Regions from separate parts of the Comamonas sp. HJ-2 genome, predicted to be linked through region 1. Evidence: predicted binding sites of a transcription regulator. Region 1 holds the regulator's gene; each other region holds the start of a gene.
What was found. The regulator LexA, encoded in region 1, represses DNA repair genes until DNA is damaged. The targets are predictions, from matches to a motif close to ACTGTATNNNNATACAGT.
Positions count from the first base shown of each region.

Region 2: the regulator LexA is predicted to act here: its motif matches at 1,106-1,123, upstream of ACWGXF_RS19895 (PA0069 family radical SAM protein).
Region 3: the regulator LexA is predicted to act here: its motif matches at 1,876-1,893, upstream of ACWGXF_RS12700 (VRR-NUC domain-containing protein).
Region 4: the regulator LexA is predicted to act here: its motif matches at 1,908-1,925, upstream of ACWGXF_RS22505 (LexA family protein).

Region 1 is NZ_JBSIFD010000005.1:152,984-156,700, forward strand. It holds gene adk (adenylate kinase) at 1-581, shown strand, start outside; gene ACWGXF_RS06540 (asparaginase) at 844-1,824, opposite strand; gene lexA (transcriptional repressor LexA) at 1,907-2,578, shown strand; gene ACWGXF_RS06550 (hypothetical protein) at 2,748-3,170, shown strand; gene ACWGXF_RS06555 (hypothetical protein) at 3,588-3,717, shown strand, end outside.
Region 2 is NZ_JBSIFD010000026.1:50,358-54,074, forward strand. It holds gene ACWGXF_RS19895 (PA0069 family radical SAM protein) at 1-1,099, opposite strand, end outside; gene rnk (nucleoside diphosphate kinase regulator) at 1,454-1,861, shown strand; gene ACWGXF_RS19905 (acyltransferase family protein) at 1,924-3,096, opposite strand; gene ACWGXF_RS19910 (GbsR/MarR family transcriptional regulator) at 3,348-3,717, shown strand, end outside.
Region 3 is NZ_JBSIFD010000013.1:151,864-155,580, reverse strand. It holds gene ACWGXF_RS12705 (ATP-dependent DNA helicase) at 1-132, opposite strand, end outside; gene ACWGXF_RS12700 (VRR-NUC domain-containing protein) at 129-1,802, opposite strand; gene ACWGXF_RS12695 (carboxymuconolactone decarboxylase family protein) at 2,015-2,344, shown strand; gene ACWGXF_RS12690 (potassium transporter Kup) at 2,396-3,717, opposite strand, start outside.
Region 4 is NZ_JBSIFD010000037.1:19,163-22,879, reverse strand. It holds gene ACWGXF_RS22515 (type I restriction endonuclease) at 1-651, opposite strand, end outside; gene ACWGXF_RS22510 (hypothetical protein) at 744-1,286, opposite strand; gene ACWGXF_RS22505 (LexA family protein) at 1,479-1,889, opposite strand; gene ACWGXF_RS22500 (DUF6616 family protein) at 2,177-2,515, opposite strand; gene ACWGXF_RS22495 (DNA alkylation repair protein) at 2,526-3,299, opposite strand; gene ACWGXF_RS22490 (MarR family winged helix-turn-helix transcriptional regulator) at 3,296-3,717, opposite strand, start outside.

The DNA.
Region 1 (3,717 bases):
TCCCTCAAATCTCTACGGGCGACATGCTGCGCGCCGCCGTCAAGGCTGGCACCCCTCTGGGTCTGCAAGCCAAGGCCGTGATGGACGCCGGCCAGCTGGTCAGCGACGATCTGATCATCAACCTGGTCAAGGAACGCATTGCCCAGCCCGACTGCGCCAAGGGTTTCCTGTTTGACGGCTTCCCCCGCACCATCCCCCAGGCCGACGCCATGAAGGCCGCCGGCGTGAAGCTGGACTATGTGCTGGAAATCGATGTGCCCTTCGACGCCATCATCGAACGCATGAGCGGCCGCCGCAGCCACCCCGCCTCGGGCCGCACCTACCATGTCAAGTTCAACCCTCCCAAGGTGGAAGGCAAGGACGACGTGACCGGTGAAGACCTGGTTCAGCGCGAAGACGACAAGGAAGAAACCGTCAAGAAGCGCCTGGACGTCTACAGCAGCCAGACACGTCCTCTGGTGGACTACTACAGCAACTGGGCCAAGGCCGATGCAGCAGCGGCCCCCAAGTACCGCGCCATCAGCGGCACAGGCAGCGTGGAAGAAATCACCGAACGCGCTCTGGCCGCTCTGGCTTCCTGATCGCCCTGATCACTCGCTCATGGAGCCTTGCCGACTTTCGCGGCCAGGCATCTCTGGGCAAAAAAGGCCGGTGTCTTCACCGGCCTTTTTTGTTTTTGAAGCTCGCGCTCCCGGCCTTCCGGCCGGCGGGATAGCTGCACCAAGGATGGCATTGCAGCCATCAATATTCATAGCTGCCTGCGCCTACATTCATTGGACTTCAGGTAAAAACACCATAAATACTCTTTATTAACGCAGGCTGACCGCTCTCATAATAAGAGCATCAATCCAATGCGTGAGGCCAGCCCATCAGCTCCAGCATCAGGCTGATTCTGGCCTTGGCCGCCGGCAGGCTGCTCACACGGCCATCCCCCGCTCCCTCGGCCCGCACCACCTGCCCCTCCTCGCACCGGGTCGTGATGCGCAAAGCCATGCCCTGCGCCTGCGCCCAGTCCAGGGCTGGCGCCAATGCCTGATGGACCGTGCCATTGCCCGTGCCCACCACCACCACGGCACGCACGCCTGCCGCATACCAGGCCTGCATCACCGCCAGCGCTACGGCACTGTTGCAGCCGGCATGACTGTGCAGCAGCTCCACCAGGGGCCAGTGATCTGCGGGCGGTAAAGCGATTGCAGTGGAGCTGGCCGCAACGACCGGCAGCCCGCCTGTTGCCCAGCGCAGCCGCCCCTCTTCCACCCAGCCCTGCGGGCCGGCACCACTGCCATCGAAGGCATCCACACGGTAAGGATGCACCTTGCGCACCTGGCGTGCACTGAACACCCGGCCCGCCACCACGGCAAGCACACCGCGGCCAGCAGCCTGCATGTCGGCCGCACAGGCCACGGCATCGCGCAGATTGCCGGGGCCGTCAGCCGAAATGGCTGTGGCCGGGCGCATGGCGCAGGTCAGTACCACGGGCTTTGCCGGGTGCAGAACACATTGCAGAAACCAGGCGGTTTCCTCCAGCGTGTCGGTGCCATGGGTGATCACGATGCCGCTCACGTCATCACGAGCGAGCAGCTCGGCACATCGCAGCGCGAGTGCATGCCAGGTCGCGTGATCCATATCCTTGCTGTCCAGCTGCGCCAGCTGCTCCACCTGCAGCGACGCAGAAGCAACGAGCTCCAGGTCCGGCACGGCCTGCAGCAGCTGAGCCACGCCCAGTTGGGCCGCACGGTAGCCCACACTGGTGCCCGCCTGCTCGGCAACACCGGCAATCGTGCCACCGGTGCCCAGAATGACGATATTTTTGTCACGTTCCACTTGCAGTCCTCTTCAAACTGATTAAAAATACAGGTACTGGATGAACACACAGTATTCATCATCGATCGATCAAGGAATGCCCATGGACCACCCCAAGCTCACTCCCCGCCAGCAGCAGATTCTGGACCTCATCCAGTCCAGCATCGCTCGCACGGGTGCGCCCCCTACCCGGGCCGAGATTGCCAGCACCTTTGGCTTCAAGTCGGCCAATGCTGCAGAAGAGCATTTGCAGGCACTGGCCCGCAAGGGCGTCATAGATCTGGTCAGCGGCACATCGCGCGGTATTCGCCTGCGCGCCGATACCGTGCGCAACATCAATGCGGCACGTGGTGCCAGCTTTGCGCTACCGCTCACAGCCCTGGCCCCGCTGGTGCTTCCCCTGGTCGGCCGCGTCGCTGCCGGCTCGCCTATTCTGGCCCAGGAACATATCGATCAGAGCTATTCGGTCGAGCCCAGCCTGTTTGCCGCCAAGCCCGATTACCTGCTCAAGGTCCGCGGCATGTCCATGCGTGACGCGGGCATCATGGACGGCGACCTGCTGGCGGTACAGGCTACGCATGAAGCGCGCAACGGCCAGATTGTGGTGGCCCGCCTCGGTGACGACGTGACCGTCAAACGCTTCAAGCGCACGCCTCAGGGCATCGAGCTGCTGCCCGAGAACCCCGACTACAAGATCATTCACGTCGATCCTGAAGAGCCATTCGCCATCGAAGGCCTGGCCGTAGGCCTTATCCGCAACAGCATGTTCATGTAACGGGCAGACGGCGTCCCTACGCCTATGCAGCGGAGGCACCGGGCCTCTTTCCCTCTCAAGCCCAGGTGGTAGGCGCGAAGCCGTTGAGCTTCGCCCTGGGCGGAGCTTTGCCTGAAGAACGCAATCCTGCCCTTATCCATGCCGCAAGGTCATCAAGAGGAGTTGCCAAATGGGATTCGCCACATCACTGCAGGCTTTGACACGCCTGACCCTTAAAGGGCAGCCTGCCACGCTGTCGCTCAACCCGAACTTCTGCTCTGATGATGCAAGCGAAGCCGCTGCAGAACCTGTATCCTTCACTAGCAATCGCCCAAAGGCGAAGCAGATCAGCATTCCTGTCATGCGCGCCAACCGCGGTCGCAGTCGTCTAGGCAGCAATACGCTTTGTCCTCAGGCTTTTGCAGCGACACCAGAGCTGCAATCGCCAATAACCGACGAGTCTAGGCAAGCAGCTTCTCCACGACTTCTCAAGATCGTGCAGCGTGAGCCGCGCAGTCAGCCCGAATGCCTGTTGATCTGCGGACGCATGGCCGATGTCTGTGCCGCGCTGGAGCGTATGGCACTCCATGAGCAAACAACCCCGCAAGTCTGAAAGCACAGTGAGGTTTGACTGCCTGCACTCGTGCAGCTCCGAGCCTGACCCGCGATAGGTCTGCAGGCGATGCAACAAAGCTTCCATTGCATCCAACAGGAAGCCACCTCAACGCTCTTGGCCCATCGGCCGGCAGATATGGCGCCAGACAACTCTGCCAGCAGTGCATAGGCAAAAACTCGATGTCGCCAGAGCAGGCCCTCTATATTGGCGCCGAACGATCTGGATTGCCATGTAAATTATTTGCTGATGTTCTGCCTGTGCCTGTCCGCCAGAACGCATTTCGCACAAGCCTTGCAGCCTTCTAAACTCCTTGTCAGGCGCGAATATGCGTCAGAACGGATACCCGGATCAGGGTATTGCAGCACCTCTTCGACAGTGGAAACATTCATATACACATGTCAATGAGGGCGTCTTATGAGTGCCTACCGCAAGCTCTTGCAGCACATACAGGCCAAAGACGCCAATGGAGACCTGCGCCTGATTCTGGTCTATCAGAGTTTTGATGAGGTTGACATGCCGCATGGCGTCTCCATACGACCGTCTG
Region 2 (3,717 bases), on a different contig from region 1:
GCACGCGCTCACGATTCAGCCCAAGCTTGCGGCAGGCCAGTGCAAAGCGTTGCGCCAGCATATCGGCCCAGGCGCCCGTTCCCTTCATGCGCTGGCCAAACATGCTGTTGTAGACCTTGCCGTCGGCTCTGCCCGCTTCGCTGATCCCATGCAGATCCCGCACCCGCTCCATCACGCGTTGGGCACGCTCGGGATAGTGCAGCGTCAGCCATTCATTGAACAGCGGAGCCACTTCCCACGGCAGACGCAGCACTGCATAAAAAGCCTGTCTTGCACCGGCCTCGCTGGCTGCGGCCAGCACCTGCTCCATATCGTCGTTCAGGAACGGAATCTGCGGCGCCAGGCTGACGCCTACGGGTATACCTGCCTCGCTCAGGGTCCGAAGCATGCGCAGCCGCCGATGCGGTGCGGCGGCGCGTGGTTCCAGCTGCCGGGCCAGCTCGGGCTGCAAGGTGGTCAGCGTCACATAAACGGCCACCAGATGCTGCTGTGCCAGCGGCACCAGCAAATCAAGGTCGCGCTCGATGCCGCTGCCCTTGGTGACGATGGAAAACGGATGCCTGGCCTGCGCCAGGACCTCTATCACGCGGCGCGTCAACCCGACTTCGCGCTCCACAGGCTGGTAGCAGTCCGTGACCGAGCCGAGCATGATGGGGGCCGCCACATGGCTGGACCGGGATAACTCGGCGCGCAGCACCTCGGGCAGGTTCTGCTTGGCAATCAGCCGGGTTTCGAAATCAAGACCCGGCGAATAGCCCAGATAGCCATGCGTGGGCCGGGCATAGCAATAGATGCATCCGTGCTCGCATCCTCTATAGGGATTGAGCCCCAGATGAAAAGGCAGATCCGGCGATTCGTGGCGGCTCAGGGCTGATTTAGCCCGCTCCCACTCCAGATGGGTGCACCAGGTCTTGACCTCCTCACCCTCTTCGCTTCCTTCATCCTGTTCGGACTTGCCCCAGCCGTCATCGAAACCCTGGCGCAGCTCCCGTGCAAACCGGTGCGTGATCTGGCTGGCAGCCCCTCGCCCCTTGATGAGCCGCACCGGCACATCGGTCCGAATGGATTCCAGTCCAGAGGATGAGGAAAGTTTCTTCATAAAACAACTGTACATAAATACAGTTATTCATTGCAAGAAATGGGCACTGACCATGGCTGCATCCCGGTCAATACGGTGAGGGTTGATTGAGTCAGATCTGGATGAAAAATGACTGCGCCCACTGCTCTACAGGCTTAGCACGCTCCATTAACTAGAGCAAGTTCAAAGTCAATCCGCACTCAGTGAGTGCGAGATGGCTTGGCAGTTTGCGATTCAGCGCCGACAATCCCTTCAATGCACCAAGTTGGTGCCTTTCACTGAATGCCTTGGCCCGGACAACACCGTTGCCCGGGCTTTTGTCCGTTTGCGCAACGCCAAAGCGCCAACCACACCATCTCGCAAGGGAGTTACTACATGGAGCGCAAGCCCAATATCACTCTGTCCTCCTTGGACCTGGATCGCATTGAATCGCTGCTGGAAAAGAACAACAGCCAGTTCCCCGGCCGTGATGCACTGGAGGCGGAGCTGGACCGCGCGGATGTACTCGACCCCGCAGAAATACCCGCCAACGTGGTGACGATGAACTCCACCGTGCGCTTCACCATTCTCGAGATCGCCAAGACCAATACGCTGACACTGGTCTACCCCAAGGATATGGATGGCAGCGCCGACAAGGTCTCCATCTTTGCGCCGGTAGGCATCGCCCTGCTGGGCCTGTCAGTGGGCGATGAGTTCAAGATGCCCAGCCCTACCGGCCAGGTAACCGTGCGTGTGGATGCCATCGAGTTCCAGCCCGAAAGCGCGGGCGAGCTCCATCGCTGAACCGGCTCACCCAACAAAAAAGCAGCTCACCGGAGCTGCTTTTTTTGTTGCCTGGATCAGACTCAGCGCAAGCCGGCCAGCATGGTGGTCAGCAGACCCGCGCCGATCAGGCCTGCCTGCCAGCGCAGGGCCTGACTCCAGGACGAAACATGGCGCTCCACCAGTTGATACAGCGCGTAGCCGGCAGTCAGTGAAAGCACAAAGGCAAACGGGATGCCCACCACGGCGGCGGTGACCGAACCGTGCCAGAAATGGTTGACCACTGCGTTGACCAGCAGGCAGATGGAAAAGTGAATCAGAAATACCGAGTAGGAAATCTCTCCCAGGCGACGCAGCGGCGCAAAACCCTGCCAGCGGGCAATGACCTCGGTACGCATGCAAACGATCAGCAGCATCGCGGTCACGCCGGCGAGAAAAATGCGGTCACGCCACTCATAGACCAGTGCGCCGATGATCAGAGCCGCAATCAGCATGCCCCAGCTCCAGGCCGTCAGGCGCTTGTCTGCCGCCACCGCCCAGAAGGCCATCATGCCGATGCCATAGGCACCCATGAAATAAATCGCCCAGACATCCAGGTCTGCATCGAGATTGAAGCTCAGCAGCGAAGCTGCCGTCCCCACGACCACCAGCCCCTGCATGCCAGTCACAGCCCAGGGCCACCAGCGCTTCATGGCCGTATCGCCCCAGCGTTTCAGCGCCCATTGCTGCAGCCAGCGCACTCCGGCCAGCAGCAGCACGGTCGCGGCGAACAGCTGAAAGTCTATGGACACATACCAGACGCCAGCCGACAGTGACTCCTCGCCCACAATGCCCTGCAGCAGCAAGGCATGGGCCATGAGCTGCCATAGATCGGGGTCGGCGGACACGGACTCGTGATCGAACCAGGGACGAATCGCCGCAGACACCACGATCGTCACCACCAGTGCCACGGCATAAGGCACGACCAGACGCACAAAGCGCTTGCCAATCTTGGACCAGGGTGAATCAAACCGCGCCAGACCCATGGGAGCCAGGCTGGCTGCAGCCAGAAAACCGCCGATCACCAGAAAGATCTGCACGGCCATACGGGCGTACTCATAGAGCCAGTCCAGCAGGTCGGGCATGACAGGGTGAGCAACATCGGACATGGGGCCGTAGAAAGCCAGGTGATGCCAGACGATGGCAGCACAAGCCAGCCCCTTGGTACAGTCGATCAGGGCACTGCGGGAATGAGAGGAAATAGAACTTTGAACCATCAGATCACGGCCGCCCGCAGCCCATGGGCTGCCCGGCAGCAGGGTGAGTTTGCCCGGCAACAGGCAACGTAAAGAAGCCGACTTAAAACAGGATGGCGATTTTGCGCCGATTCCCAACAATTTGCTGACAGCGTTGCAAGTTTTACGAAACATATCTGCGCGGGCTTCATGCGCCAAGCATGAACAAAACCAGAGCGATTGCACTCCGGCTTGATTTCCCTGCCCCACTGAGAACCCCGGGCAAAGGCACAATGGAGGCCATGACGCAAGCCAAACCACTGTCGGAGCTGAGCCGACAATTTGTTTCGCATTTCGGCGAGATGGGCAGCCGCTGGGGCATCAATCGCACCGTGGGGCAGATCTATGCCCTGCTGTTCATTTCGCCCGAGCCGCTGAACGCAGACCAGATTGCCGACACGCTGGAATTCTCGCGCTCCAATGTGAGCATGGGGCTCAAGGAGCTGCAGGCCTGGCGGCTGGTTCAGTTGCGTCACCAGCCCGGCGACCGGCGCGAATACTTCCAGGCACCCGAGGATGTCTGGGAAATCTTCAAGCGACTGGCCGAAGAGCGCCGCCGCCGCGAGATCGAGCCCACGCAGTCCATGCTGCGTGCCGCCATGA
Region 3 (3,717 bases), on a different contig from region 1:
TTTCTGCACCACGGCATGGCCTTCCATGCCCTCCAGCGCACTGGGCGCGGGCGTGAAGCGCAGATCCAGATCGCCGCCGCGCGCCGTGAACTCGCACAGCGCGCGTACTGCCACGCTAAGCGCAGGCTTCATGACGTGCCACCTTCGTCGCGCCACTGCACATGACAGACGCGCACGGGAATGCCCTGCTCCTTGCAATAGGCCAGCCAGCGAATCTGGTTGTCCTGCAGCTTGTCACCCGGCGCCTTGACTTCCACCAGCTCGTAGCGTGAACCGGCATCGGACCGCAGAGGCCAGAAGCGCACCAGATCGGGAAAGCCGGTGCGGTTGGCCTTCAGGTCCAGCAACATCCGCGCGAACAGAGTCTGCAGATGGGCGGCAGGCATGCAATCCAGCGCCAGCTCCAGCAGCTCTTGCGTCAATGAGCCCCAGAACACAAATGGTGACTGAACCCCTTGCTTGTCGGCAAAACGCTGGCGAATCGTGGCCCGGTAGCGACCGTCCTCCAGCTCGGCCAGACAGGCATCAAACAGCGGCTGGCGGCGCAGCACAAAATCCGGTGCTCCCAGATCGGCCGGCCCACTCTGGAAGGGATGAAAAAACGCCCCCGGCAGCGGCGCAAAGATGGCGGGCCAGCACAGCAGACCGAATAGCGAGTTAACCAACGCGTTCTCCACATAGAACACAGGCGCATCGACGCTATGCCAATGGGCTTGCAGCGCGTACTCCACCGCCATGGGCTGGGCGGGTCGGTCCAGCAGCACATCGCTGCGCAGGGCCGCCACGGCCGGGGCCAGAGCTGGCTGGCGCCCCACGGCCCCCAGTCCCAGGCTGCGGCTCAGACGCGGCAGCATGCGCGCCACACGCTGGCGCTCCTCCTCACTTTCAGGCGCGGCTTGCGCCTGGCTGGCAAGAGCCAGCGCCTGATCAAAGCATTGCATGCGCTCCAGCACGCGAATATGGCGGTGGCGTGCACCCGCATAGCGGCTGGCCGTGTAGGCCTGAGCCGCCAGCGGCCAGTCCTGCAGCCTCTCGCACATCTGGCCAAGCTTCAGCAGAACCTTGGCCCGGCGCATGTCCAGCCATGGGTTCTCGCTATGATTTTCAATAAGCGCAGGCAGCAATTGTGCCGGCTCCACGCCTTCGTCGAGATCCCGACGCCGGGCCGATATCTCCAGATAGAAGTCCAGATCTTCGCGGCGTTGAAATGCGCGCGAGTCAACATCCAGCGTCACCGGCTCGTAGCGAAAAATACCGAGGTCGGCCAGCACGAACTCCGACCAGTCCTGGTAGAGATTGCCAAAGAACATCAGCCTCAGACGCTCTCCCAGCTCACCCACCATGACGCGCCAGACAGGTTCCACGGCCTCGGGATGCCAGACAGCATACGGCAGAGGCTCGGGTTGCCTCTCAGCCAGCAGTTGCAGCATCTCGGCCTTGCGCATGGAGGAGCACAACTCAAAGCCAGTCAAGATCTGCAGCAGCTCGGGTTTGGTGTGCAAGCCGAATAGCTCGACCGCCTCCATGGGCTCGGTGGTACTAAGCCAGCCACGCTCCAGCAAGGGCGCTGCAGCATCGACCGTCACCGGAATCTCCTCATAGGCCAGCTTGCTGGCTCGAAACCAGGGCCCGCGCCGCATCAGCATTCGTACCAGCAGCGCCCTGGAGTTCTGCGGCAAGCGCGCAAAGCCGGCGATGAAATCAGCCTCCTGCTCGCTGAGCAGATCTCCATAGCGCTGCGCCAGCCAATCCAGCGCCTGCTGGAAGTTGTGCAGATAGTAGAAGCGGTGCGGCGGAAGAATGGCGGCCTGGGATGCGGTCACGGTGACGCTCACAAAATGCTCGGCGAAAAGACGGCTGGATGCCGACAATGAACCTGTATTTTCATACAGCTCACAAATCCCTGCAGGCTCCTCCGAACCCAGTACTGCCGATCGGCGGACGAAACGCTTGCGACTTGAATGCCCGGTGACAGTGGCACACAATCAATGCTTCATTCAACAAGGAGCAGGCAATGCTGGACTGGAACGAATACCGCAAGGAATTGGCGGGCAGGCTGGGAGAGTTTTCCGAGTTGAGCCCAGGCACCATGGAGGGCTACAAGGCCTTGTCCGGTGCAGGCAAGAAGACCGGCCATCTCGATGCCAAGACGCGCGAGCTGATTGCCATTGCCGTGGGCGTGACCACGCGTTGCGACGGCTGCATTGCCGTGCATACCAAGGCAGCCAAGGCAGCTGGTGCCAGCCGGGAAGAAATCGCCGAAGCCCTGGGTGTGGCCGTGGCCTTGAATGCGGGCGCCGCCATGGTCTACTCGGCTCGCGCTCTGGACGCTTTGGACGAGTAACGTTCTAAAAAGATAGCAGCCAGCGCTTCGCTGGCTTGCCATCTCTGTCATTCAAAGCACGACCTGCGTGCCCAGCTCCACTACCTGATTGGCAGGCAGCTTGTAATAAGTCGCCGCGCTGGCCGACTGGCGAGACATCCAGCCAAACAGCGCGCAGCGCCAGGCCGAGAGACCGCCTGGCCCGTCCACCACCTGCACCCTGGCCACGAAAAAGCTGGTCGTCATCGGGTCGAGGTTCGGTATCTCGCCATCGACGTCCGGCGCAATCCGCTGGAGCGCCGCCGGAATATCAGGCTGCTCGCGAAAGCCGAAATGCATGTCCAGTGCCCAGACCCCATTGCACATGGGCTTCAGCTGCAGGCGCTCGCCATCATGCACATAGGGCGTGTTCTCGTTGATCACGTGGAGAAACACCGTCTGCTCATGCATGACCTTGAAATGCTTGAGATTGTGAAATAGCGCATTCGGCACAAGCTTGGGGTCGGAGGTCAGATAGACGGCCGTGCCGGACACCACCGGCACGCCGCTCATGGGCGAGCTCATCAGATCGCTCATGGGGATATCGAGGCGACGGCGATGTTCGGCCACCAGTTGGGTACCGTCGCGCCATGTGGTCAGCGCGATGAAGATGATGGCGCCCAGAGTCAGCGGCAGCCAGCCGCCCTGCTCCAGCTTGGTCAGGTTGGAGGCAAAAAAGCCTATCTCCAGCACCGCAAAACAGGCCAGCGCCGCCAGTGTCACGGCTCTTGCTCGGCTGCGCCCCAGATAGACCACAAAGCCCACCAGCATGGTGGTGATCAGCATGGTGCCCGACACGGCAATGCCATAGGCCGCCGCCAGCGCTCCCGAGGACTTGAAGGCCAGCACCAGCGCGATCACGGCCAGCAGCATCAGCCAGTTCACGCTAGGGATATAGATCTGGCCCTGCTCCTGATCGGAGGTATGCAGCACGCGCACACGCGGCAGATAACCGAGGCGGCTGGCCTGCAGCGTCATGGAATAGGCCCCCGAGATGGTCGCCTGAGAGGCAATCACCGTGGCGGCCGTGGCCAACACCACAAAAATCAGCAGCCAGGACGGCGAGGCCAGCAAGAAAAAGGGATTGCTGGCCGCAGTCGCATCGCGCAACAGCAAGGCGCCCTGGCCGAAGTAATTGAGCATCAGAGCCGGAAACACCAGTCCATACCAGCCCAGACGCACGGCCCGGCTGCCGAAGTGGCCCATATCGGCATAAAGAGCTTCGGCACCTGTCATCGCAAGAAACACTGCCGATAGCAGAAAGAAGGCCTTGTCCGTGTGTTGCACGGCGAAGCGAAGCGCATGCAGCGGGTTGACGGCCTGCAGCACCATGGGCGTCTGCACAATGCTGGCCA
Region 4 (3,717 bases), on a different contig from region 1:
AAGTAGCAGTGGCTGGAACTGTTCACGCACACGCGCAGTGATTGCTCCGTCATAGACACGGGCAGTAAAGAATCGAAGAAATTCTTCGCATGGGTCGCTGAACTGATTGGCTAATTCACGTTTGAGTTGACCGATATATTTCAGTTCGCCTGCTGCACTGATGATGGAGTCAACGTCAAATGCGGAGCGCGTGAGATTGCGAAGCTCTGGTGCCGCGTGCTCATCGATATCCAGTAGATCTAGCTCCAAAAATGGCTTTTCATCCATTTTGTTGGGAGCGTCCAGGTCTGTGAAAAACTTGTAGACCCGTCCATTCGTGAGGATAGAGATTCTTGCGGTCGTGACGTGAAAGTAGCGGAAAAGCTGGCTTGCATGGTTGACATTCAGTGGCTCACCGAGCTTTTTGCATTCGATCAGCATTTGGACTTGACCATCTTTGAAAATGGCATAGTCGATCTTTTCACCTTTCTTGGTGCCTACATCGCAGATGAATTCTGGAACAACTTCTGAAGGGTTGAAAACGTCATATCCCAATACGGATTGAATAAATGGCATGACGAATGCCGTTTTTGTTGCTTCTTCCGTTGAGATGTTTTGGCCCTGCTGTCGGATTTTTGCGGCAAGGTTGTTAAGGCTTTCATAGAACTCCACATTTCCTCCTTCAAGTTGTTTGTGAGGGCATCATATATAAGTGCTTGCATGGGATTTTCCCAATTGCTTTTAGCGCTTGCATTTTTCGAGTCTCAACATTTCAGCCGATACTGCTCATCCCGAGCAACCTTGCGTTCCCTTCGCACCCAATCCAGGTCGTAATACTGGCTGCCTGCGCGTCCCATGCTATCCAGCGCTTTGACGCGTTCTTCCAGTGCATCACAGACTTGTTTTTTGCCGGGCTCGGCAGGTTGGGTAGGGCGGTTTTGGTAGACAACCGCAGGGGCTGCGGTATTGCGCTGGGTTTTGCGCCATTGGGCTTCGGCCTGGGCGACTTTTTGATCCCAGGGCAGGTCGGAGGGCACGGTTTCAGTACGTTCGAGAAAAGCGTTGTGCTGGCCGCATTGCGCGCTGCTCCAGAAAAGCCCGCCGCCATGGCCTTTGCACAGATAAACGGTGCTGCCTGAGTGGCCGCTATGCAGAGTGGTGGTTTTGTCTTCCACCACTTTGCCGCCTTTGCATGCTTCTTGAGAATAGGAATTGCCGCAGCGATAAATAGGCTGCGCTATGGCTTGAGTCATAGTGGTGGCTGGCAGCAAAAATGCTGCGGCAGTCAAGGCAGGCAGAAAATGCATGCGGAGCATTATCTGTAAAAATTAGTTACTGATGCATTAACCCCGGCCCGCAGTGCGATGTTGGGTCACTGTAATAAACCAAAGAAAAAGGCAATGTAGAGAGCTACATTGCCTTTATTCGTTAGCAGGCGCTTTTCTGGGAGCTAATCAGATTTCAACGGCCGCCTGTGTTGGGCTGGCGCGCGCATGTATTCATCTTGCAAAGCGCTTGATGCAACTGGTGACGACACCCCAGATTTCCAGCGTCTGTCCTTCTGGCGGCACGATATCGGGGTAGGTGGGGGCGCCTGCCTTGAGCTTGCAGGTGTCGCCATCGCTCTCCAGCGCTCTGATGACGAGCTCGCGCTCGACAACTGCCACGACGATGCTGCCATCGCGAGCGCGCAACTCCCTGTCTACCACGACGATATCGCCGTCATCGATGCCGTGTTCCTGCATGGACGGGCCGGCCACGCGCAGCAGGAACGTGGCTTTGGGGTGCGTGACCAGCAGGTCTGTAATATCCAGCCGCTTGCCAGCGAAGTCATTGGCGGGCGAGCCTGCGCGCGCGCTGCGATCAGCCAGCGGCAAAGTAACCGGGGACGCAATCAGTTGGACGGGCATACCACTCATGAGACGATGACTGTGCATATGTACAGTGTAGCGGTTGATGCGACTCCGGTGCCATGAATCCACGTTGATATCGCATGCTTTCCACTCGATCCTGCACCCGGTTCTGTGCGAATCCGGGGGGCCATGTTGAGTTGCATATGCTGTGCCGAAAGCTGGCCAGCCCGCAGTGGTGACTGTGGGGGGGCGGCCATTAGCGGGCATCAGCGGGCATTAGTGGGCACTAGAAATGACTAGCCGCATGTATTGCAGAGCATGCAGGCACTATCCGAAAGACTGCGCTACGCGGCAGCTAGAGCAGCCAAGTGAATATCCGCCGCCCCTTGAGTGCTGGCTGCATTCACATGGTCAAAATAATCGTACCAGCCGCTGGCTTTGATGCCCGCCAGCAGGGCGTCACGAGCGGCCTGGTCAGGAAAGCGCCAAATACCAAGGAATGTATGCGCGGTTCCCTGGTCAATGCTGGAGTCCGTTTCTGCCAGGGAGAGGACTTCGACACCGAGGCTGGAGAGTTGATTCAATGCGAGTCCGATGCCGCCAAGAAAATGTTGCCTTTGTTCGGCGGACAGCGCGAGCCAAGCCGAATTGGGGGTGTAGAGCTCTACAAGGTAATGAGACATGGTTCCACTTTCACTTGAGATTGCGCAGTGCGCGTTGACATATACGATGTGTGGCGGCGGCTTGGGAGCTTTGAAGCCATTGGGCACAGATGTCACGCACCCTGGCTGGCTGGTCCTTGGCGGCATCATTGAGCCAGTTGGCGACCGAGTCCTGCACATAGACCGAAGGGTCGCTCTTCAGAGCTGAGAGCAAAGGCAGCGCTTGCTCGGGTGAGTGTTTGAGCTGCGAGATATGCGTGCTCCACACCCCGCGGGGGCGCAAAACCTCGCACGCGAATCGTCGGACACGTTCAGAAGGATCTTGTGTCCATGGCATCAGCTGTGTGATAGCCGCAGCCAGGTCTTGTACCAGGTGCGGCCGCATCGCCATCCAAGCCCATTCGCGCACACCAAAATGGGCATCGTCTGCCAGCGGGCGCATTGCGGCCAGCCGTACACCGAGATCCAGGTTAGGCTGAGCACCGATCATGAAACACGCCCAGCCTCGTGCCATATCGGCGCGGTGCGTTTGGCATTGTGCGATGCCCTCAGTACCCAGGGCTTCCAGCAAGACTGCGCCGATACGGGCCATGCGTTTGAGCACACCCAGTTGGCAGGCTTCATCGATCGTGCTCAGTGCTTGAGCCGTAAGTGCCGGAAAGAGTGTTCGTGCCAGTACGGCCTGGTCGACTGCCAGGCACTCGGCCAGCGTTGCACATTGCAACTCCCCGCGCGATAGCGCGTGCAGAACGTCCCGAGGAATGTCAGCGGTGCGCGTCGCACCCTTGCGGACTTGATCCCTCATGATTCAACGTCCGATTCAGGGCCTCGTACTTTCTCCAGCAACGCTGCCAGCTGCTTTCGTTCAGGTGCAGACAGGTTGCCAAACAGGCCTGCAATCCACCGACCATGCTGGTCGATAACGGTACCGGCTAGTTGTTTTCCTTTTGAGGTCAGCCGAATGCAAAGAGCACGGCGGTCTTCGGCGTTGGCGTGACGTTCAATCAGACCTTCGCGCTCCAGTCCGTCTAAGAGGCCGGTCACCGTGGCGCGGGTCACGCCAGCCTGTTCGGCCAGCGCGTTGGGGGCGAGTCCGTCAGGCGCCACATCGAGAAGGAACAACAACACAAAGCGCCCCTCGGACAAACCATGAGGGGCCAGCAAAGCAGCGCAGTCGCGGTCGATGTTTGCAGCCATCGACAGCACTTGAAAGCACAGCTGGA